2 regions of the Chelativorans composti genome follow, and region 2 is predicted to be linked to the other one. Evidence: riboswitches for the same ligand, from Rfam matches in the RefSeq annotation. Region 2 holds a riboswitch; the other holds the start of a gene.
What was found. A riboswitch is a leader RNA that binds a small molecule or an ion and turns the genes downstream of it on or off. The one in region 2 is predicted to bind glycine.
Positions count from the first base shown of each region.

Region 1: it holds a riboswitch for glycine, as region 2 does, so the genes downstream of both, gcvT (glycine cleavage system aminomethyltransferase GcvT) here and ABD906_RS11355 (L,D-transpeptidase) in region 2, are expected to answer to the same signal.

Region 1 covers NZ_BAABGS010000074.1:51,121-62,015, reverse strand. The annotation lists gene glmS (glutamine--fructose-6-phosphate transaminase (isomerizing)) at 1-771, shown strand, start outside; gene mgtE (magnesium transporter) at 1,276-2,664, shown strand; gene ABD906_RS14570 (MFS transporter) at 2,725-3,954, opposite strand; gene gcvP (aminomethyl-transferring glycine dehydrogenase) at 4,199-6,997, opposite strand; gene gcvH (glycine cleavage system protein GcvH) at 7,068-7,433, opposite strand; gene gcvT (glycine cleavage system aminomethyltransferase GcvT) at 7,440-8,543, opposite strand; glycine riboswitch at 8,694-8,781, opposite strand; gene ABD906_RS14550 (VOC family protein) at 9,049-9,528, shown strand; gene ABD906_RS14545 (MFS transporter) at 9,846-10,895, opposite strand, start outside.
Region 2 covers NZ_BAABGS010000064.1:10,620-21,514, reverse strand. The annotation lists gene ABD906_RS11390 (ATP-binding protein) at 249-1,304, shown strand; gene ABD906_RS11385 (PstS family phosphate ABC transporter substrate-binding protein) at 1,405-2,451, shown strand; partial or broken gene pstC (phosphate ABC transporter permease subunit PstC) at 2,583-3,458, shown strand; gene pstA (phosphate ABC transporter permease PstA) at 3,458-4,768, shown strand; gene pstB (phosphate ABC transporter ATP-binding protein PstB) at 4,789-5,607, shown strand; gene phoU (phosphate signaling complex protein PhoU) at 5,618-6,349, shown strand; gene phoB (phosphate regulon transcriptional regulator PhoB) at 6,358-7,047, shown strand; gene ABD906_RS11355 (L,D-transpeptidase) at 7,178-7,861, opposite strand; glycine riboswitch at 8,156-8,243, opposite strand; gene ABD906_RS11350 (autotransporter family protein) at 8,326-10,895, opposite strand, start outside.

The DNA.
Region 1 (10,895 bases), on a different contig from region 2:
GACACCCTGGCGTCGCTTCGCTACTGCAAGAACGCAGGCATTCCCATCGCCGCCATCGTGAACGTGCGGGATTCCACGATTGCCCGCGAAAGCAACGGCATCTTCCCGACGCTTGCCGGCCCGGAGATCGGCGTGGCCTCCACCAAGGCGTTCACCTGCCAGCTGTCGATCTTCGCCTCGCTGGCCATCCGCGCCGGCCTGGACCGCGGAACGCTCACCCGGGAAGACGCGGCGGCGATGGTCCGTTCGCTCTCCGAGGTTCCGGGGCTCATCCGTGACGCGCTGAAGCTCGAGAGCCGGATCGAGGCGATTGCGCGCAAGCTGTCCGAGGTGCGCCACGTGCTTTACCTCGGCCGCGACACGAACTATCCGCTGGCGCTGGAAGGCGCGCTGAAGCTCAAGGAAATTTCCTACATCCATGCCGAGGGTTATGCCGCCGGCGAGCTGAAACACGGCCCGATCGCGCTCATCGACAAGCACATGCCGGTGATCGTGCTGGCGCCGTCCGACCGCATCTTCGAGAAGACCGTCTCCAACATGCAGGAAGTGGCTGCCCGCGGCGGCCGCATCATCCTGATCACCGACGAGGAGGGCGCAAGCCGCACCTCGCTTGACAACATCGAGACGATCATCATGCCGAAGGTGCCGGAATTTGTGGCTCCGATCGTCTATGCCCTGCCGATCCAGCTGCTGGCCTACCACACGGCCGTGGCAATGGGCACGGACGTGGACCAGCCGCGCAACCTCGCAAAATCGGTCACGGTGGAATAGGCGGCCTGGCGGAAGTCGGCCAGCCTTCCAACGGAAGCCGGGACGAACCGATTGCTCGCGCGGGGAGTGGCGGTCGCCTTTCCCTTCGATTCCGGGCCATGGGGAAGCCGAGCCACCGGAGCACGGTTATCTCCCAACGCGATTACAGTGTTGTTTTGGCAACGATTTTGTGAATCTTGCCGGAATGGTTTTACTTGCCCTTTGATCTTGGTCAGGCGACGCGGTAGAGCAGTTCAGGAAAAGTGGGAACCGGCTTTCCGTCCGGAACTGCTGCCAGACAGGTTCTGGAAGCGGTTCAGGGTTTCAGCAAGATCCGAACTGCGTGGCTACCGCCAGGTGTGATGCTCCCTTGCGGCCACGAAACGCACCGGCGGCGGGGAATTTCAATTGACGTGCGGAAACGGTTCCGCGGCCCGTGTCAGGTAGCCTCAACGGAATGCCTGCAGAGATCCATGTCCAGCGGGGAGAAGGCCATTGACTGAACCGCACGACCAGGCAACGGAAATGGTAGCGGCGGGACAGGTCTCCACCGGGATCTACAATGAGGAGGGGGCTGTCTCCTCCTCCTTCCTTGCGCATGTGGCGAACGCGATCGCCGCCGGGGACACCGAGACGCTTCTTCGCGATGTCGGTCACCTGCACCAGTCCGAAATCGGCGACCTTATCGAGGCCCTGGATCCCGAGCAGCGCCGCGAGCTGGTCAACCTCATGGGCGAGACCTTCGATTTCACGGCGCTGACCGAGGTCGACGACTCGATCCGCCGCGAAATCATCGAGGCGCTTCCCAACGCGCAGATCGCCAAGGCCCTCCAGCTACTCGACTCCGACGACGCGGTCTACATTCTCGAAGACCTGGCCCCCGAGGTCCAGGACGAGATCCTCGCCCTGCTGCCGTTCACCGAGCGCGTGCGGCTTCGCCGCTCGCTGAACTATCCGGAAGAGACGGCGGGCCGCCGCATGCAGACGGAGTTCGTGGCCGTTCCGCCGTTCTGGACGGTCGGCCAGACCATCGACTACATGCGGGAGTCCCGCGACCTGCCGGACAGCTTCTCGCAGATCTTCGTCGTCGATCCGACCTTCCGGCTGGTGGGCGCCGTCGATCTCGACCGCATCCTGCGCACCCAACGCGCGGTCAAGATCGAGGAGATCATGCGCGAGTCACCCCATGCCATCCCGGCCACCATGGACCAGGAAGAGGCCGCGCAGATCTTCGAGCAGTACGACCTGCTATCCGCAGCCGTGGTGGATGAAAACCACAGACTGGTCGGCGTGCTCACCATTGACGACGTGGTGGATGTCATCACCCAGGAGGCCGAGGAAGACCTCATGCGCCTTGGCGGCGTCGGCGACGAGGAGCTTTCGGACTCGGTGCTGGCGACGAGCCGTTCGCGCGTGCCCTGGTTGATGATCAACCTGGTCACGGCCTTTTTCGCTGCCTCCATCATCAGTCTCTTCGACGACACCATTCAGGCCGTCGTGGCGCTGGCGGTGCTTATGCCGATCGTTGCAGGCATGGGCGGCAACGCGGGATCCCAGACCATGACCGTGACCGTACGCGCGCTCGCGACGGGAAACCTTGGTTTGCACAACGCCGCCCGCGTCATCCGACGCGAGATTGGCGTCGGTCTCCTGAACGGCCTGATCTTCGCGACCCTGATCGGCACCGTGGCGGGCCTGTGGTTCGACAGCGTGACCATCGGCGGAATCATTGCGAGCGCAATGGTCGTCAACATGTTCACAGCCGCACTCGCCGGGATCCTGATCCCGATGCTGCTCGACCGTCTCGGCATCGACCCGGCCGTGGCCTCCGCCGTTTTCCTGACGACCATCACGGATGTGGTCGGCTTCTTCGCCTTCCTGGGTCTCGCAACCTGGTGGTACGGACTTCTCTGAGACGATTGCCAGGCGTACCCGTAACGGTTTCCGGAGCTGCGCGCGGAACGGTCACCCCTCCTACTGCGCGGCCACCACGCGCGGGCTCCGGACATTGCCGGACAGGATCAGCAGCATCAAGGCAATGTTCAGGATGTTCCAGGCGATTCCGTTGAGGAAGGCGGCGGTGTAGGAACCGGTGACGTCATAGATCCAGCCGGACATCCAGCCGCCCAACGCCATGCCGACCACGGTCGCGAGGATCACCAGGCCGACGCGCTGTCCTGCCTCACGAGCGGGCAGGTATTCGCGGATGATCAGCGCGTAGGTGGACACGATGCCGCCCTGTGACAGGCCAAAGATCAGCGAGACGATATAGAGCGACGTCAGGCCGTCGAAGGGCAGGTAGAGAATCAGCGCAGCGCATTGCAGCGTGGAACTCACCAGCAATGTCCGCACACCGCCGATCCGGTCGGACAGGAGGCCAAAGGCGAGGCGGCTGAAGATGCCGCCGAACAGCATCAGTGACAGCATTTCAGCGCCGCGCGCGACACCGAAGCCAAGATCGACGCAATAGGCGACGATGTGCACCTGCGGCATCGCCATCGCCACGCAACAGGCGATGCCCGCCAGGGCGAGGATGAGCTGAAGCGTCCGCGGCGCGAAGCGGGTGGCGAGCCTGGGCTGGTTGACCTCCGCCGTATGCGCGAGCGGGGGCCTGGCCCTCAGCAGCAGCGCGAGCGGGATCATCAGGCACATGCAGACGATGCCGATGGTAAAGAACGCCGTCCGCCATCCGGAGGCCGACATGATCGTCTCGATGATCGTGGGCCAGACCGCACCGGCGATGTAGTTGCCGGTGGCGGCCGTGGCCATGGCGATGCCGCGCCGGCGCACGAACCAGTGCGATATGTCCGCGATGATGGGACCGAAGCCCGATGCCGCGCCGAGTCCCACCGCCACCTGCAGAAGCGCAAAGGTGGTGTAGGACATGGCGTAGGACGACAGGAGGTAGCCACCTCCGAGCAGAAGGCTGCCCATGAGCAACGGAACCGTGGTGCCGAAGCGGTCGACGTAGCGGCCGATGAAGGCGTTGCCCAGCCCGAACCCCACCATGGTCGTGCCGAAGGCGAGCGACACATCGGCCCGCTGGACTCCGAAATCCGCCTGCACCGCCGGCAGCACGACGACCATGGACCACATGCCGACACCGCAGACAGTGCCGAAAATCAGGCAGATGCCGAGACGTATCCAGGCGTGAATGTCATCCGGCCGACGCTGTTCGGCCAGTTCGTGGCTCTTCTGCAGCATGGTTCCTCCCTTGGCCTATGGATAGCCCCGGGCGGAGAGAAAAGCCAGTCGGGCGATCCGGGGGGGCGGGGGAGGTTCCTAGTCGCCTGTTTGGGCGAGCAAACCGGAATCAGCATTGACGGCGCTGCAGGCGTCGTTTCCGTAACGGCGTGGTTCCGACATGTGTACCTGCGGACAATCTCCGCATCGAAAACGGCGGGCACCGGGCCCGCCATCTTCATGTCCGCTCAGCCGGATTACCAGGTCAGCTTGCGTAAGCCTCCACCGGCGAGCAGGCGCAGACGAGGTTGCGGTCGCCTGCCACGTTGTCCACGCGGGAGACGGGGGGCCAGTACTTGCTGGCCCAGTCCATGCTGCCGGAGGGGAAGGCCGCCTCGGCACGGCTATAAGGATGGGTCCACTCGCCGGCTAGCAGCTCCGCCGCCGTGTGCGGGGCGTTGACGAGCGGGTTGTCATCCTTCGGCCATTGGCCGTCGGCGACGCGCTTGGCCTCTTCGGCGATGGCGATCATGGCCTCGCAGAAGCGGTCGAGTTCTTCCTTCGGCTCGGACTCGGTGGGCTCGACCATCAGCGTGCCCGCCACCGGCCAGGACATGGTCGGCGCGTGGAAGCCGAAGTCGACGAGGCGCTTGGCGACGTCCTCGACGGTGATGCCGGCCGTCTCCTTGAGCACGCGCGTGTCGAGGATGCACTCGTGCGCCACGCGGCCGTTGCGGCCCTGATAGAGCACAGGATAGTGGTCCTTGAGCCGCTCGGCGATGTAGTTGGCGTTGAGGATCGCATGCTCCGTCGCCGCCTTCAAGCCCTTGCCGCCCATCATGCGGATGTACATCCAGGTGATCGGCAGGATCGAGGCGCTGCCGAACGGCGCGGAGGCGACCGCCTTGCCGCTGCCCAGCGACACGTGACCTGGCAGGAAGGGCTTAAGGTGCGACTTCACGCCGATCGGGCCGACGCCGGGACCGCCACCGCCATGCGGGATGCAGAAGGTCTTGTGCAGGTTCATGTGGCAGACGTCGGCGCCGATGTCGCCGGGTCGGGCAAGGCCCACCAGCGCATTGAGGTTGGCGCCGTCGAAGTAGATCTGGCCGCCGTGCTCGTGCACCAGCGAGCAGATGTCCTTCAGACCTTCCTCGAACACGCCATGCGTCGACGGATAGGTGATCATCAGGGCTGCCAGGTTGGCGCTGTACTGCTCCACCTTGGCCTTGAGATCATTCTGGTCGATGTCGCCGTGGTCCGTGCAGCGGACGACCACCACCTTCATGCCTGCCATGGCCGCCGAGGCGGGATTGGTACCGTGGGCTGAGGAGGGGATCAGGCAGATGTCGCGGTGCGTCTCGCCCCGCGACTGGTGGTAGCCGCGGATGGCGAGCAGGCCCGCATACTCGCCCTGGCTGCCAGCGTTCGGCTGCAGCGACACGGCATCGAAGCCAGTGATCGTGGCAAGCCAGGACTCCAGGTCGCTCGTAAGCTTCCGGTAGCCTTCCGTGTGCTCGGCAGGCGCGAAGGGATGCAGGTTGGCGACCTTCGGCCAGCTCACGGGCAGCATCTCGGCCGCGGCGTTCAACTTCATTGTGCAGGAGCCGAGCGGGATCATGGCGCGATCGAGCGCGAGATCCTTGTCGGCGAGGCTGCGCAGGAAGCGCATCATCTGCGTTTCCGAGCGGTTGGCGTGGAACACCGGCTGGGTGAGGAAGCCCTTGCCGCGCGGCGTGAACTTCACGTCCACCTGATCCGGTACGGAAACGCCAAGCAGCTCCGCAACCACCTTGAGGTCTTCCTCGGTCGTGGTCTCATCAAAACTGATGCCGACGGTGTGATCGTCCACCTTGCGAAGCAGGTAGCCGCGCTCTTTCGCATTTTCTATCAACGCGTTGGCGTCAGATTTTAGCGTAATGGTTACGGTGTCGAAGATGGCGTCGCCGGCAACTTCGAGGCCGGCGACCTTCACGGCGGCAAGCAGACGCTGCGCCAGCCGGTGGACCCGCTCGGCAATGGCCGTGAGGCCCTCGGGACCGTGCCAGATGGCATAGGCAGCGGCCATATTGGCGAGCAGGGCCTGCGCGGTGCAGATGTTGGAGGTCGCCTTGTCGCGGCGGATGTGCTGCTCGCGGGTTTGAAGCGCAAGACGATAGGCCGGGCGGCCGTGGGCGTCGACCGACTGACCGACGATGCGGCCCGGCATGATGCGCGTCAGACGGTCGGAGACGGCGCAGTAGGCGGCGTGCGGGCCGCCGAAGCCCATCGGCACGCCGTAGCGCTGCATGGAGCCAACAGCCACTTCCGCACCAAGCTCGGCCGGAGACTTCGACAGGAGCAGGGCGAGGGGATCGGCGACGAAGATGACGATCGCGTCGATCGCCTTGGCCGCCGCAATGATCTCGCCGTAGTCACGGAACACGCCATAGGTGTCCGGCCACGAAATCACGACAGCGAAGGTGTCATCGTCGACCGCGCCGGTGTCGACCTCGATGCCGAGAGGATCGGCGCGGGTCTCGATCACGTCGCGCGTCTGCGGATGCAGCTCGCCGGCGATGACAACGCGGTTGCGCTTGGAACGGTGATGGCGCCAGGCGATGCCAACGGCCTCGGCCGCGGCGGTGCCTTCGTCGAGCAGGGAGGCGGAGGCGACCGGCAGGCCGGTAAGTTCCGTCACCAGCGTCTGGAAATGGAACAGCATTTCCAGACGGCCCTGGCTGATCTCCGACTGGTAGGGCGTGTAGGCTGTGTACCAGGCCGGGTTCTCGAACATGTTGCGCTGGATGACCGCCGGGACGTGGGTGCCGTAGTAGCCCTGTCCGATCAGGCTCTTCATCACCACATTGCGGTTCATCTGCGCGGAGAGCTCCGCAAGGGCTTCCGCCTCGCTCACCGGCGCCGGAAGATCGAGCTCGGCTTCAAAACGGATGGATTTCGGTACGGCCTGCGCGATCAGCGTTTCCATCGAGGGGACGCCGAGCGCGGCAAGCATGGCCTTCACGTCCGCATCTCGGGGACCGATATGACGGGCGAGGAAGGATGGTTTGGTGCCGTTGGTCATGTCTGCTTCTCGTGAAAGAGGGGAAAACCGGCCCGGGCAAGGGGAAGGGGAGTCCGCGCCGGCCGAAACCTCAGAGCGTTGCCTTGTAGGCGTCTTCGTCCATCAGCTCGTCGAGCTGGGCTGGATTGCTGAGCTTCATCTTGAACAGCCAGCCGTCACCCATGGGGGCGGAGTTGACCAGCGCCGGATCGCTCGAGAGCGCGGTATTCACCTCGGTGATCTCGCCGTCCACCGGCGAATAGACGTCGGAAGCGGCCTTCACCGACTCCACGACGACAACCGCATCGCCCTTCGTGACCTGGCGGCCAGTCTCCGGGAGCTCCACGAAGACGAGATCGCCGAGCTGCTCCTGGGCGTAATCCGTAATGCCGACGACGGCGACGTCTCCCTCGAGACGGATCCACTCATGGTCAGAGGTGAAGTAGGTCTTGCTCATGCTGCCTTATCCTTTGCGGTAGCGGTGTGGCGTGAAGGGAAGGGGGGCAACCTGCAATTCGAGGCGGTTGCCGCGCACTTCCGTGAAAAGGGTGGTGCCGGGCTCGGCAAGTTCCTTCGCGACATAGCCCATCGCGACCGGGTGGCCGACGGAGGGGCCGAAGCCGCCCGAGGTGACACGGCCGACCGTGTTGCCGACGGCGTCGAGGATCGGAGCGCCGGCGCGCACCGGCTGGCGGCCGACCGGCTTCAGGCCGACGCGCTTCTCCTTGGCTCCTGCCGCGATGATGGCGCGGAGCGCATCGGCGCCGATGAAGTTGCCCGACTCGCGAACCGGCTTCGGAATGGCCCAGAGAATGCCGGCCATCACCGGATCGGTGGTCTCGTCAATGTCCTGGCCGTGCAGGCAGAGGCCGGCTTCGAGCCTGAGGCTGTCGCGCGCGGCCAGGCCAATCCACATGGCCCGCTCGTCGGCGAGGATCTTCGCGACGAAGGCTTCCGCCTCCTCAATCGGCATCGCCACCTCGAAGCCGTCCTCGCCGGTATAGCCCGAGCGCGAGGCGAACCAGCCGGGTCTGGGTTCGGTGGCGGTCATGAAGGTGAGGGTGGAAAGATCGAGCCCTGCGTTCGTCAGCACCGACTCGGCGTCCGGCCCCTGGAGCGCAATCAGCACGCGGGGCAGGGCTTCAATCGTGACGTCGAAATTGCCCGCGTTGGTGCGGAAATGCGCCTCATCCTTCGCGGCATTGCCGGCGTTGGCGACCACCATGAAGCGCGTGGGCGAAAGCTGGGTGATGATGAGGTCGTCGATAATGCCCGCCTTGTCGTTCAGCAGCATGGTGTACTTGCACTTGCCGATGCCGATGGCGGACGCATCGAGCGGGCAGACGAAGGAAAGGAACGTGGCAGCCCCGGCTCCCTCAACCAGAAACAGCTGCATGTGGGAAATGTCGAACAGTCCCGCCTTCTCGCGCGTGTGAAGATGCTCCTTCATCACGCCAGCAGGGTAGGTGATGGGCATGTTCCAGCCGGCGAAACCGCCGAACTTCGCTCCAGCCGCGATGTGAAGAGCTTCGAGTGGCAGGTGCCGACCAGTGTCAACGTTGCTCATTTAGCCTCCAGAGTCACACTCATGGCGTCGAATGACGACATGTCGAGTGCCCCTCTGTCGGAAGCCTGAGAGACTCGCATCGAAGCGAAACGCGTCCGATGCTTACACCTTCGGCGCGGAGACCCGTGTCTCCGACTTTCCAGAGTGTCTAACCTGCCTACGGTTCCTTTGCCTGAGAGATTTCCGGGCGCTTCCCCTTCGGCGGCAGCTCAAGGCTGCTCTCTCCCGCAGACAGGCGGGCCTGATCGGCCCACGACGCGCGTAACTTAGCCAAGTTGGATGGAAATGTCACCATATGGCGGGCACTTGGAACGGTAACTTCGCACAACAAACGTATCCGCTTTATTGTCGACGGGCTTCCGCAGGCGGTGTTCGCGCAGGTTTTCCGCCTCATGATCGCTCCATTTCGGCGTTAACCATAACGGGTGAGGGCGGTGAGGGCACGTTGCACATCTGTCCGGCGAAAGCGGAAGCAGAGTGCCGGACAGCGAACGGAGAAACGCCCATGACGCTCGCAAAGACCACCGTGTGCCTCTGGTACGACAAGGACGCAGAGGAAGCGGCCAACTTTTATGCGGAAGTCTTTCCGGACGGCCGTATGGTCCGGACGTATCGCGCGCCGGGAGATTATCCATCCGGCCAGCAGGGCGACGTGATCATGGTCGAATTCGTGGTCGCCGGCATTCCGTGCATCGGGCTCAATGGCGGCCCAACGGTCCAGCACAACGAGGCGTTTTCGTTTCAGATCTACACCGAGGATCAGGAGGAAACGGACCGCTACTGGAATGCGCTCGTCGCCAACGGCGGCGAAGAACGGGAGTGCGGCTGGTGCCGGGACCGCTGGGGCATCTCGTGGCAGATCATTCCGCGCACGCTGATGGAAGCCATGGCCGCTGGCGGCGGCGAAGCGCAGCGCGCGTTTCAGGCCATGATGCAAATGCGCAAGATCGACGTCGCCGCTATCGACGCAGCACGACGCGGCTGAGCAGGAAGGCTCCGTGCGCTGGAAACAAGGACATCTTTCAGGCTACCGAAGAAACCTTTCAGGCTACCGAAGAACCACGACCTTCGCTCCGGAAGATCCAGCAGGGAAGCCATGTAGCCGTACGCGAAGACAGCGAGAAATCCATCATTCCAAAAATCGCATAATATAGATTATGGAACTGTTGTGTGGATGCAGGTGCGGGCAAATGCGGTTCCGTCCGTCTTAATCCGCTTCAAGAACCTGGTTTGCCGGCCCAAACATGCACGGGAAGCGCGCCGTTTGCCGGATGCGACGAAAGGCAAAACGACGCCGGAGTTTCATTTGACCTCAGCCTTGTAAGCGGCGAACCAGAAGCCCGCGCACAGAATGAGCGACGCTGCGAGGATCGCCGCCAGCACAGCACCGTATCCGCCGCTGGCCTGCCAGATAAGCGCCGCGATCAAAGGCGCCGCGGCCTGCATGATGTTCATCGGCGCCACGAGCGAGCCGTTCACAGAACCGTAGGCTTGCCGCGTGACCATCTCCGGCACGGAAAGCCCCCGGACGATCGTCGCGATCCCGTTGGCTGCGCCGTAGACAGCCGCGATCCCGGCAAGAGCGATCACTTGCGGCGGCGCATAGGCAAATCCGATGACCGTCAGCGGAAAAATTGCCATGATGACCGATCCGACACGGCGCACGGGCGCTCGCGACGCGATGGTGCTGACGATCACCCGGCCGGCAACCTGAGCCGGACCGATGACCGCCAGGACCGTAACCACGCCCGAGGCATCCAGACCGCGCTCGAGCAGCAGCGGATAGAAATGGTAGGTCAGTGACGAGAATGCCGCCGCATAGGAAATCCAGGCGATCATCAGACCCCAGTACGCGGGCTTCTTCATCGCCGAGGCGACGGCCGCGCGCCCCGTGACAGGACCGGCGGGATCGGTGCTAAGAATGCGGGCTGCAATATCCCGGCCCGGGTCGATGGCGAAGAAATAGAGACCGCCGCAGATGAAGATGTTCACGGCCGCCATCCAGAGCAGCGCGCCGCGCCAGCCATGGGCGTCGATGAGCAGCTGGATCACCGGAATGAACACGGTGCTCGCGAAGCCACCCCAGAGCGTGAGGACAGTGATGCCCCTGCGGGCCTCCAGCGGCCCGACCCGACGCGCGATGACGGCGAACGCCGGCTCGTAGAGTGTGGCGGCCTGCATACAGCCCAGAAGCGTGAGAACCGCGTAGAACGCGGCAATGTCCGTCACCTGCGACCAGGCGGCCAGCAGAAGCCCTGCCGTGACAGACGCGCTGGTCATCAGCGCGCGTCCGTGGCCCCTGTCGATCGCCGCTCCCACGGGATAGGCCGCGACGCCCGCCAACAGCATGCC
Region 2 (10,895 bases):
CACCTGCATGCTGGCGCATTCATGATGTGATGAACCCTCCGATCACGAACGCTATCAATCCTATCGGCGACAATCGTAATAATCATTTTGCCGGCGAATAAATAACATGTGAATTTTGGATGATGCCCGGTTTCGGGGTGGCCGGTGAGCTGGCGATCGCTGAAGGGCTCAGGCTGCGAAACCCGCCGCTAAGGTTTTCCTCCAGAATGGGCTAAAGTTCGCTCATGCATGAAAGCTTGGACCGATTCATGATCCATCCGCAGACCCGCGCCATTCTTGAAGCCCTCGGCCAGAGCGTCTTCGTTCTCGACACGGAGCGGCGGATCCTGTTCGCCAATCCGGCGGCCGAGCAGAGCTTCGGGAGCGGTCTCGAAGGACGGCACTTCGTCGCCGCCGTCCGGCATCCGGAATGCCTGCGCGCCATCGACGAGGTGCTGGCGGGAAACAGCAGCACCGTCCGGACGGAGGCAACAGTAGGGACGGCCCCGCAGACCATCTACGAGGTCGCCGTCGCCCGGCTGGACGGCGATGGTCCGGGAGAAGCGGCGGTTGCCGTCTGCCTCGCCGACATTTCCGCTATCCGCGAGGCGGAGCAGATCCGCAGCGATTTCGTTGCCAATGTGAGCCACGAGCTGCGCTCGCCGCTCACGGCACTGGCCGGCCTGGTCGAAACCCTGCAGGGTCCGGCGCGCGACGATCCGGAAGCGCGGGCGCGGTTCCTGGGTCTGATGGAGGCTGAGGCGAGCCGCATGAAACGGCTGATCTCAGATCTCCTGTCTCTTTCGAAAGTCGAGGCGCGCGAGCGTGTCCGGCCCACGCGTTCGGTGGACATCGCAGCTCTTGCCCGGCACGCTGCGGAGACGCTGGAGAAACAGGCGCAGGAGGAACGCAAGACCCTGCGCCTCGAGATCGCGCCGGATGTTGGCCGCATCCCTGGCGACGCGGATGAACTCACCCAGGTGCTGCACAACCTGATTGAAAATGCGGTGAAATACGGTGCGCCCGACACCGAAGTGACCGTCACGCTGGGCAAGCGCGACAACGCTCCCGGCATCGTCGGCAGAGCGGTCGCCATTGCGGTGCGCGACCGCGGGGAGGGGATTCCGCCGGAACATCTGCCGCGCCTGACCGAGCGCTTCTTCCGCGTCGACGCCGGCCGCTCGCGCGACAAGGGAGGAACGGGACTGGGCCTTGCCATTGTCAAGCACATCGTCCGCCGCCACCGCGGCAGGCTGCAGATCGAGAGCACGCCGGGCGAGGGGAGCACCTTCACCGTGCTGCTGCCCGCGGAAATCCGGCGCTGACATCAAACTGTTACGTAATTGTCATAGGGCTTTTGCAGAGCGCGGCTAGAAAGCCGGCGTCCGGACCAGCCGGATGAATGCTCCAAAGGAGGCGAAAGCCATGACCAGACGTAACCTCGGCCAACTCTCGCTTGTCGCCGGAACGGCCATTCTCTGCGCCATGACGGCGGCGGAAGCGCGCGATCGCATCAGCATCGTCGGTTCCTCCACCGTCTTCCCATACACCCAGGCGGTGGCGGAGGAATTTGCCGCCCGCACCGGCGCACCGGCTCCGGTGCTGGAATCGACCGGCACCGGCGGCGGCTTCAAGGTCTTCTGCGGCGGCGTCGGCGAGAACCATCCGGACATCACCGGCGCCTCCCGCCGGATCACCCGCTCCGAGTTTGAACTTTGCGCCGGCAACGGCGTGACCGACATCACCGAGGCCCAGATCGGTTACGATGGCCTCTCCATCGCCATTTCCCGCGCCAATGAGGCGGACTGGGACTTGACGGAAGAGCAGATCTTCCGCGCGCTTGCTGCGGAACTGCCGGACGGCAAGGGCGGGTTCGCCGCCAATTCGAACCGCCTGTGGTCGGATATCAATCCTTCGCTTCCAGCGACGCCGATCCTCGTCTACGGCCCGCCGCCCACCTCCGGCACGCGCGATGCCTTTGTCGAGCTCGTCATGCAGGACGGCTGTTCGGGCCTTCCCGGCATGGCGGAGCTGAAAAAGGCTGACACCGACCGCTGGAACGAGGTCTGCTCGCGCATGCGCCAGGATGGCGCGTTCGTGGAAGCCGGCGAGAACGACAACCTGATCGTCCAGCGTCTGGCCGCCGACGGGAATGCGCTCGGCATCTTCGGCTACTCCTATGTTTACGAGAATGCCGACCGGCTGAAGACGGTGCGCATCAATGGCGTCGCACCCGATTTCGACACCATTGCCGATGGATCCTATCCGGTCGCCCGGCCGCTCTTCTTCTACGTCAAGAACGCGCACCGCGAGCTCGTGCCCAACCTGAACGACTTCCTGGCCGAATATGTGTCGGATGAGGCGCTTGGTCCCGACGGCTACCTCGCCGAACGCGGTCTGACCCCGCTGCCCGATGACGAGCGTGCGGCAATGCGGGATGCCGTCACCAACGGTGCCCGGTTCGACATGTAAACATTCCGGAGAGCCCGTCCGCTTCCGCGGGCGGGCTTGCCCCTGAGGAAGACTTCATGGATCGTCCGACCCCAGTTTCTTCGATGACGTCGCGCCCGTTTCGTCCGTGGCAGAAACTCGCGACCGCAGGCATGGTCGCCGCTTCGGTCATCGCGGTGCTCACCACGCTCGGCATTGTGGCTGCGCTTGCAGGCGAGGCGATTGCCTTCTTTCGCATGGTTCCGCTCACCGAATTCCTGTTCGGCACGCGCTGGGAGCCACAGATCGCCATGCGCGCCGACCAGGTGGCGGGGCAGGGGAGCTTCGGCGTGCTGCCAGTTCTTTACGGCACGCTGGTGATCTCGCTGATCGCCATGGCGGTCGCCGTTCCGGTCGGCCTCTTCTCGGCAATCTACCTCACCCAGTACGCCAGCCCCCGCACCCGCGCCGCGGTGAAGCCGTCGCTCGAAATTCTCGCCGGCATTCCGACCGTGGTCTATGGCTTCTTCGCGGTGCTGGCTGTTGCCCCCGTGATCCGGGATCTTGGCGAGGCGCTCGGCATCCCGTCCTCTCCCAACAGTGCCCTGGCGGCGGGTGTGGTCATGGGCATCATGATCGTGCCCTTTGTCTCATCCATGTCCGACGACGCGCTTGCCGCCGTTCCGCAGGCGTTGCGCGATGCCTCGCTTGCGCTGGGGGCGACGCGGGCGGAGACCGTCTGGCAGGTTCTCCTGCCTGCCGCACTCCCCGGCATTGCCGGCGGCGTGCTGCTGGCGCTGAGCCGCGCCATCGGCGAGACGATGATCGTGGTCATGGCGGCCGGCCTGATCGCGAAGGTCACGCCCAATCCGTTCGATGCGGTAACCACCGTCACAGTGCAGATCGTCACGCTGCTGACCGGCGACAGCGCCTTCGACAATCCGAAGACGCTGGCCGCGTTCGCCCTGGGACTCCTCCTGTTCCTGATCACCCTCGGCCTCAACCTCATCGCGCTGCACATGGTGCGGCGGCGGCGGGAGACATACTGATGGACCAGACCGCGACAATTTCCACCGCACAGTTCGGCGCGACGGACGAGCCCGGCCAGCAACCGGCAATTGCCCTCAACCGGGGGAGGTCACGCCATGCGGCGGACCGGCGGCTACGCCTGGCGGGGCTTGCCGCCGTCGGCCTTGCGCTCTGGTTCCTGGTGCTGCTGTTTTCAAGCCTGGTCGTCACGGGCTACTCCGCCTTCACCCAGGTCACCGTCAGGATCGAAGCCGACCTCTCGTCACTGGCAGGAAAGAGAGAGCAGGAAATCCGCGACGCCAACTGGCGGGCCATCCTGCGTGACGCGCTGCGCGGACTCGCGCCCGATCTGCCGAAGCGCGACGAACGCGCATTCTTTGCCCTGTTCACCCCCTCGGCCCATTATCTGCTGCGCGATGCGGTGCTGGCCGACCCATCCATGCTGAGGGACGGGGCCACATTTCATATTCCGCTTGCGGACACGGCGGACCGTTTCGCCAAGGGCGAGATCGAGCGCAGCCTGCCGGAAGACCAGCGCCGCCTCACCGATGTTCAGATTTCCCATCTCGACCGGCTCGAGACTGCGGGACGTCTCGAACGCTCCTTCAACACCGGCTTGTTCCTCAACTCCGACAGCCGCTTTCCGGAGCTTGCGGGGTTGAAGGGTGCGATCGTCGGCTCCTTCTGGCTGCTCGCGGTCTGTTTCGCCCTGAGCTTCCCCATCGGCGTGGCGGCAGCTGTCTGGCTGGAGGAGTTTGCGCCAAGGAGCCGCTTTGCGACCCTTGTCGAGATCAACATCAATAATCTGGCCGCCGTACCGTCGGTCGTGTTCGGCCTGCTGGGACTGGCGGTTCTTCTCGGCTGGTTCGGCCTGCCGCGCTCGACGCCGCTCGCCGGCGGTATCGTGCTCGCGCTGATGACCATGCCCACGATCATCATCGTGAGCCGCGCGGCGCTCAAGCAGGTGCCGGCGGCAATCATGGAGGGAGCACTCGCCCTCGGCGCGACGAAGCACCAGGCCATCCTGCACCACAAGTTGCCGCTAGCGATGCCGTCGATCCTGACGGGCGCGATCATCGGTCTCGCGCAGGCGCTGGGCGAGACGGCACCGCTGCTCCTGATCGGCATGAACGCCTTCATCGCGGGCGATCCGGGCGGCCTCCTTGATCCGGCCACGGCATTGCCCACGCAGATCTACATCTGGGCCGACAGCCCCGAGCGGGGCTTCCTTGCCCGCACGGCCGCGGCAATCCTTGTGCTGATCGGCTTCCTGGTTCTGATGAACGGCCTCGCCGTCTTCCTGCGGCAGCGGCTGGCCAAGCGGTGGTAACGACAATGGAGGCGAAAGCCATGTTTCAGGAGACTTCTTCCCAGGCCGCTGCGGTGGCCGAGATCACTTCGGGCGGACTGCTCGCACCAAAGATCTCGGCGCGCAGGCTCAATGTCTTCTACGGTCACAAGCAGGCGCTGTTCGATGTCGATCTCGACATATTTCCCCGTGGGGTAACTGCCCTTATCGGCCCGTCCGGCTGCGGCAAGTCGACCTTTCTGCGCTGCCTCAACCGGATGAACGACACGATCGAGAATTGCACCGTCACCGGTTCGGTGCTGCTCGAAGGCGTTGATATCCTGGCTTCCGACATCGACGTGACCGCCCTTCGCTCGCGCGTGGGCATGGTGTTCCAAAGACCCAATCCGTTTCCAAAGTCGATCTTCGACAACGTGGCCTACGGCCTGCGCATCCACCGGCTTGCACAAAGCCGCTCGGAGCTTGAGGATAGGGTCGAGGCCAGCCTGCGCGGTGCGGGCCTGTGGGATGAGGTGAAGGACCGGCTGCGCGAATCGGGGACAAGCCTTTCCGGCGGTCAGCAGCAGCGATTGTGCATTGCCCGCGCGATTGCGCTGGAGCCTGAAGTGATCCTGATGGACGAGCCCTGTTCGGCCCTTGATCCGGTAGCGACCGCGAAGGTGGAGGAACTGATCGGCAGGCTGAGCGAAAACTACACGATTGTTATCGTCACCCACTCCATGCAGCAGGCTGCGCGCGTGTCGCAACGCACGGCCTTCTTTCACATGGGCAGGATTGTCGAAGAGGGCGATACGCGCGAAATCTTCACCAATCCGAAGGACGAGCGGACCGAAAGCTACATCACCGGCAGGATCGGATAAGGAGCAAGGAATGCAGGACCGCCAGCACATTGTCAGCGCATTCGACGAGGAACTGCACCGGATCGAGTCCCTCATTCTGGAGATGGGCGGGCTGGTCGAGACGCAGATCGAGGATGCGGCAGAGGCGCTCGTGCGCCGAGATGTCGAGCTTGGCGACTCGGTGCGCGATCGGGACCGCCATGTCGACACGCTCAACGCCCGCATCGACGAGGAGGTCGTGCGCCTGCTCGCCCTGCGCCAGCCGCTCGCGGAAGACCTGCGCTTTGCCGTGAGCGCGTTGAAGATCGCTGCCGCCCTGGAGCGCATAGGCGACTACGCCAAGAATATCGGCAAGCGTAATACGATCATCGCCCGTTCGGAGGTCCTGCAGCCGGCCTCCCGTTCCATCCGCCGGATGAGCGCGCTGGCGCGCGACATGGTGCATGATGTGCTGGACGCCTATCTCCGGCGCGACCTGCCGCTGGCGGAGGAGGTTCGCCGCCGCGACCAGGAGGTGGACCACATGCACAACGCGCTCTTCCGCGAGCTGCTCACTTACATGATCGAGGACCCGCGCAACATCACGCCCTGCATGCACATGCTGTTCGTCGCCAAGAATGTAGAGCGCATCGGCGACCATGCCACGGCCATCGCCGAGCAGGTGGCCTATATGCTTACTGGTGAAATGCCCGGAGCTGACCGCCCGAAAGCGGACGCCACCAGCTTCACCGCGCCGGGCCGGGAGGACGAAAAGCAGGGATGACGGGGGACCTGAAGCCGAAGGTGCTCGTTGTCGAGGACGAGCCGGCGCAGATGGAGATGCTGGCCTACAACCTTGAAAAGGCAGGCTTTGCCGTGCTGCGCGCCGTGGACGGCGAGGAGGGGCTTCTGGTCGCCCGGGAGAGCGAGCCCGTGCTGATCGTGCTCGACTGGATGCTGCCGTCCCTTTCCGGCATCGAGATCTGCCGCAGGCTGCGGGCTGATCCTGCCACCAGGGCGATCCCGGTCCTGATGCTGACGGCCCGCGGCGAGGAGGACGATCTCGTGCGCGGCCTCGATACCGGCGCGGATGACTACGTGGTGAAACCCTATTCCGTCACCGAGCTGCTCGCGCGGATGCGCGCGCTCCTGCGCCGCACGAGCCCCGCCTCGGCGGGCGAGATCCTGCACTATGGCGATATCATCCTGGATCCGGAACGCCACCGGGTGGAGCGCGCCGGCCATCCGCTGCATCTAGGTCCGATCGAATATCGCCTGCTGACGGTTTTCATGGAGCGGCCGGGTCGTGTCTGGAGCCGCGAGCAGCTGCTCGACCGGGTCTGGGGACAGGATGCGGATATCGACTTCCGCGCAGTGGACGTGGCCGTCGGCCGCCTGCGCAAGGCGCTGAGCCTGCCCGGCGGCCCCAACCCGATCCGCACCGTCCGCGGCGCAGGCTATGCGCTCGATCTGGAAGGGTGAGGAGACCCGGCGATGGTAGCTCCGGGGCAGAGAGCAGAGGCTGGTCCTGTGGCATTTCTCATACCCGGAAATTGCAAACCGGGACTGGCGCTGACACCTCTGAGCTGGCCGCTCGGGACCGCCGCCGGCCCTACACCAGAACGACAATCGGAGAACCCCATTTCACCTCCTGGTAGAGGTGAATGATGTCCTGGTTCAGAAGCCGCACGCAGCCTGACGAGATGGCCTTGCCTATCGTGTGAGCCTCACCGGTTCCGTGCAGACGGTAAAGCGTGTCCCGGTTGCCTTGATGGATGTAGAGGGCTCGTGCGCCAAGTGCATTGTCGGGCCCCGGCGGCTGACCGTGCCGCCACTTCTCCAGGGACGGCTGGCGCGCAATCATGTCGGCCGGAGGGGTCCACACGGGCCACTCGCGTCCATAGGCGATGTGCCCCCGTCCGGACCACTCAAACCCCGCTCGGCCGACTCCCACGCCGTAGCGAGTGGCAGTTCCGTTGTCGCGGACATGATAGAGGTATCGATTGAGCGTATCGACAATGACCGTTCCGGGCCTCTCCGGGGTGGGGTAATCGACGACCGCCCGGACAAACACGGGATCGAGCTGGCTCAAGTCGACCGCCGGGATCGGGAAACGCTCCTCGGCCATCGCCCGGTACATCAGCATGGCTTCTGCGGAGAATGCGGGAGGAGCTGGTTCGGGTACGATTTCTTCCGAACGCGGAAGGGAAGTGGTGCAGCCCGATAGGGCCAGTCCGGCGGCGCTTGCGAAACCGCTGAGAAACAGTCGTCGGTCGATGGGGCGCGATGTGGTCATGAAACGTCCTGTCAATTGGCAACACGCGCGCCCCCTGTGCAGGGGCGCGTCGATGGCGGCCCGCCCCGAAGCTTCCGCTGAGGAGGCAGGCGGCCGGATCTGTCGAAGGGAGTCGGTTTCAGCGCGTTACGGCGCGTGGGTGTGCTTCGGGCTCAAGTCAGGCTCCATAAAGGGCACGCCAGGCGATGGCGTTGGAGCCCCCTCTGTCATTGGCCTGAGAGCATCGCCGATCTGCGTCAGGCAGTATCAGCTTACACCTTGGGCGGGAGCTGCCGCTCCGCTTTTCAGAGTGTTGTCCATCAAGCGGTCCGGTTGCCTGAGAGTTTCCGGGGCGGTTGCTCCTTCGGCGGTCGGCGGGCCGACTCTCTCCCGCTTGTCGGGGAAAACATGCCCGCGCAGAGCAGAACGTGCAACCAGGCTCCGGTGAACACACCGTTCACACCCGCCACGGCCTTACCTCCTGCTCAGAACCGGACCGACAGGCGGGCGCCGCCAGAGAACTGCTGCTGGTCTCCGTTGAAGAGAGCCGAGCCGCCGAGTTCGAAGGAAGCGTTCTCCGTCAACCCCACCTTGAGCGAAGCGCCCAGCGTCCCGAACACGCGCTGCCGCTTGTCGGTAATGGTGTAGCTCGGCCCGTCCTCCGGCAGACCATTGAGCCGCAGTGTCGACGACCAGTCCTTCTCTCCCACGAAGGCCAGCAGGCCGGCCTTGATCGAGCCCTCGACCGGCATGCCACCGGTCGTGAACGACGAGCCGAACTCGATGGACGGGTTGATGACGCCGACCGTGTGGTTGATCGGCCCCACCGTCAGTCCATAGAGATCGCCCTGCTGCTCGCGATAGCCTGACTGGTGCAGGTAGAGGATGCCCGCATCGAGCTGTGGCCTCACATAGGCCCTCTCGCCCAGCGCAAAGGTGTGCGACAGATGTGCCATGGCCGAGAACCAGCTGAGGTTGGGGTCGCCCGTATGAACCACCTCACCCTCGGGCGTGGTGACCAGTCGCTCGATATCGAAGCTGCCGAACCCGGCCGAAACCGTGGCGCCGACGGATGTGGCCCCGATTTCACGCTTCAGCCCCAAGCCGGCATGGAAGCGCGGCCCGTTGGCCGAGAACTTGCGCGCATCGACGTCCGACGCCTCCAGGCCGAGCGCGACGCTCGCGAACCAGTCCTGGGCGACCTCGACCTTGACACCGCCGAACATGCCGACGTCGTTGGCCGTGTAGCCGAGATTGTAGCGGCCGGAGTCGCGCTTGTTGTGGGCGCCGTTGATCTGGAACCAGCCGCAATAATCCGGGCTGCTGACGCGCAGGCCGCCCAGTTCAAAGCCGGGGCAGTCCTGCAACCCGCCGGAGAAGCGCAGGGCCGCCTGGACCGTCGCCTCTGCCGGGGCAAACAGTTCGGCGGGAGCGAAGCCGGCATAGAACTCCAGCAACTCATCGAAGTCCTCGATGCCATGGATCGTATGGAGCAGGTTATCGATGAAGCTGTATTCGTCGCCCGCGTTGTTCTGGCGGAAGCGCAGCAGATCGTCGAGATGCGCGCCGAAGTTGGTATGGTTTTGCGTTATGTTCGCCGCGACCGTCCCCGGAACCCGGTCCGGATCGTTCGCCCAAGGTGCGTAATCGATGGAGTAGGAGAGGGTGATCGCCTCACCGCCTCCCGACTGGCTGACCTGGGACAGGGAATACGCCACCGTCGCGGTACTCGAAACCGATAACTGATTGAAGTTGAATGGTACCTCAGAGTTTACGATCGTGATGGTGCCAGACTTGCTGCTGACAGTTCCCTGGCTGGCTGGCAGCACGGTGCCCCCTAGTCCGGGATTGTTCGAACCGCTGGTGACTGTGATCAGGTCATTGGCGCCGCCAGGTACGTAGTCGACGACGAGCGTTCCCAGATTTGTCTGGGCGAGTAATCCGGTGAACCCGGTTGAGCCGATGGTGCCGACCGTGCCGGCGGACATTGTGCCGAGGTTGGTCAGGCTGCCGCGCTCGCCGAGATTCATGGTCGCGCCCAGTCCGAAGGTGCCCGACTCGATATTGATGATTTCGATCGGGCCGCTTACGCCGTTCTGGTCATTCGCCTTTGACAGTACGGACCCTTCGATGACGCCGTAGTTGTTCACCGTCAGGCTGGAACCGTTTGTGCGGATGACATAGTCGGTTGGATCGGTGCCCTCGTTGCGGATGGTGCCATTGTTGTTGAGGGTATTGTTGGTGCCGTCGAACAGGGCGACGGTCTCGGCTCCGGCCGCGCTGGTCGACACCGTCGCGCCTTCGGCCACGGTGATGGATATCGTGCCATTGGTGGCGCCTTGGCTCTGGGCGAGGATGGCGCGGCCGTTCTCGCCCGAAGCGATGATGTCGGCGTTCACGTTGATGGAGATGTTCCCGGCCGTGTTCTTCTGATCGGTAGTATCGCCTGCCGACTGAGCGGCGATGCTGTTCTCCGTCGGAATCTTCGTGCTGCCCGCCGTGCTCTGGGCGATGACGCCGTGTGCGCCGCTGCCGGACACCTTGATCGCCCCATTGTTGGTGATCGAGATATCGCCGCCGTTGCCGAGATCGCCGGCGCTACCGGCGACAAACATGCTGCCGGGGTGCGCGATGCTGCCGGAAACGCTGACAATGCCGCCTGAGCCGCCCGTCGACTGGGCCAGTATGCCATGCGCATCTTGTCCGGTTGTCGTGATGGAGCCTGTCTGGATGGTGACCTTGCCGCCGTTGCCGCCGTCGCCAGCCGAGTTCTGGACGACCAGGCCGGCGCCGATGTTGAGGTTCTCCCATTTCTGAGACCAGCCCGTCTCGACATCGCCGGCGGCGCCGCCGCCACCGCCGACCGACTGGGCGAAGACGCCCACGGCGCCCTTGCCGTAAGTCTCGATACCGCCGGAGAGGTCGACCGTAACGTCTCCGCCGTCGCCGCCGCCGCTGCCGAAACCGCCCACGGTGACGGCCGCCCACACGCCGCCGGCCCCGGCGCCGCCTGTGCCGCCGCCGCCACCGATTGACTGGGCGTGGATGCCGTAGG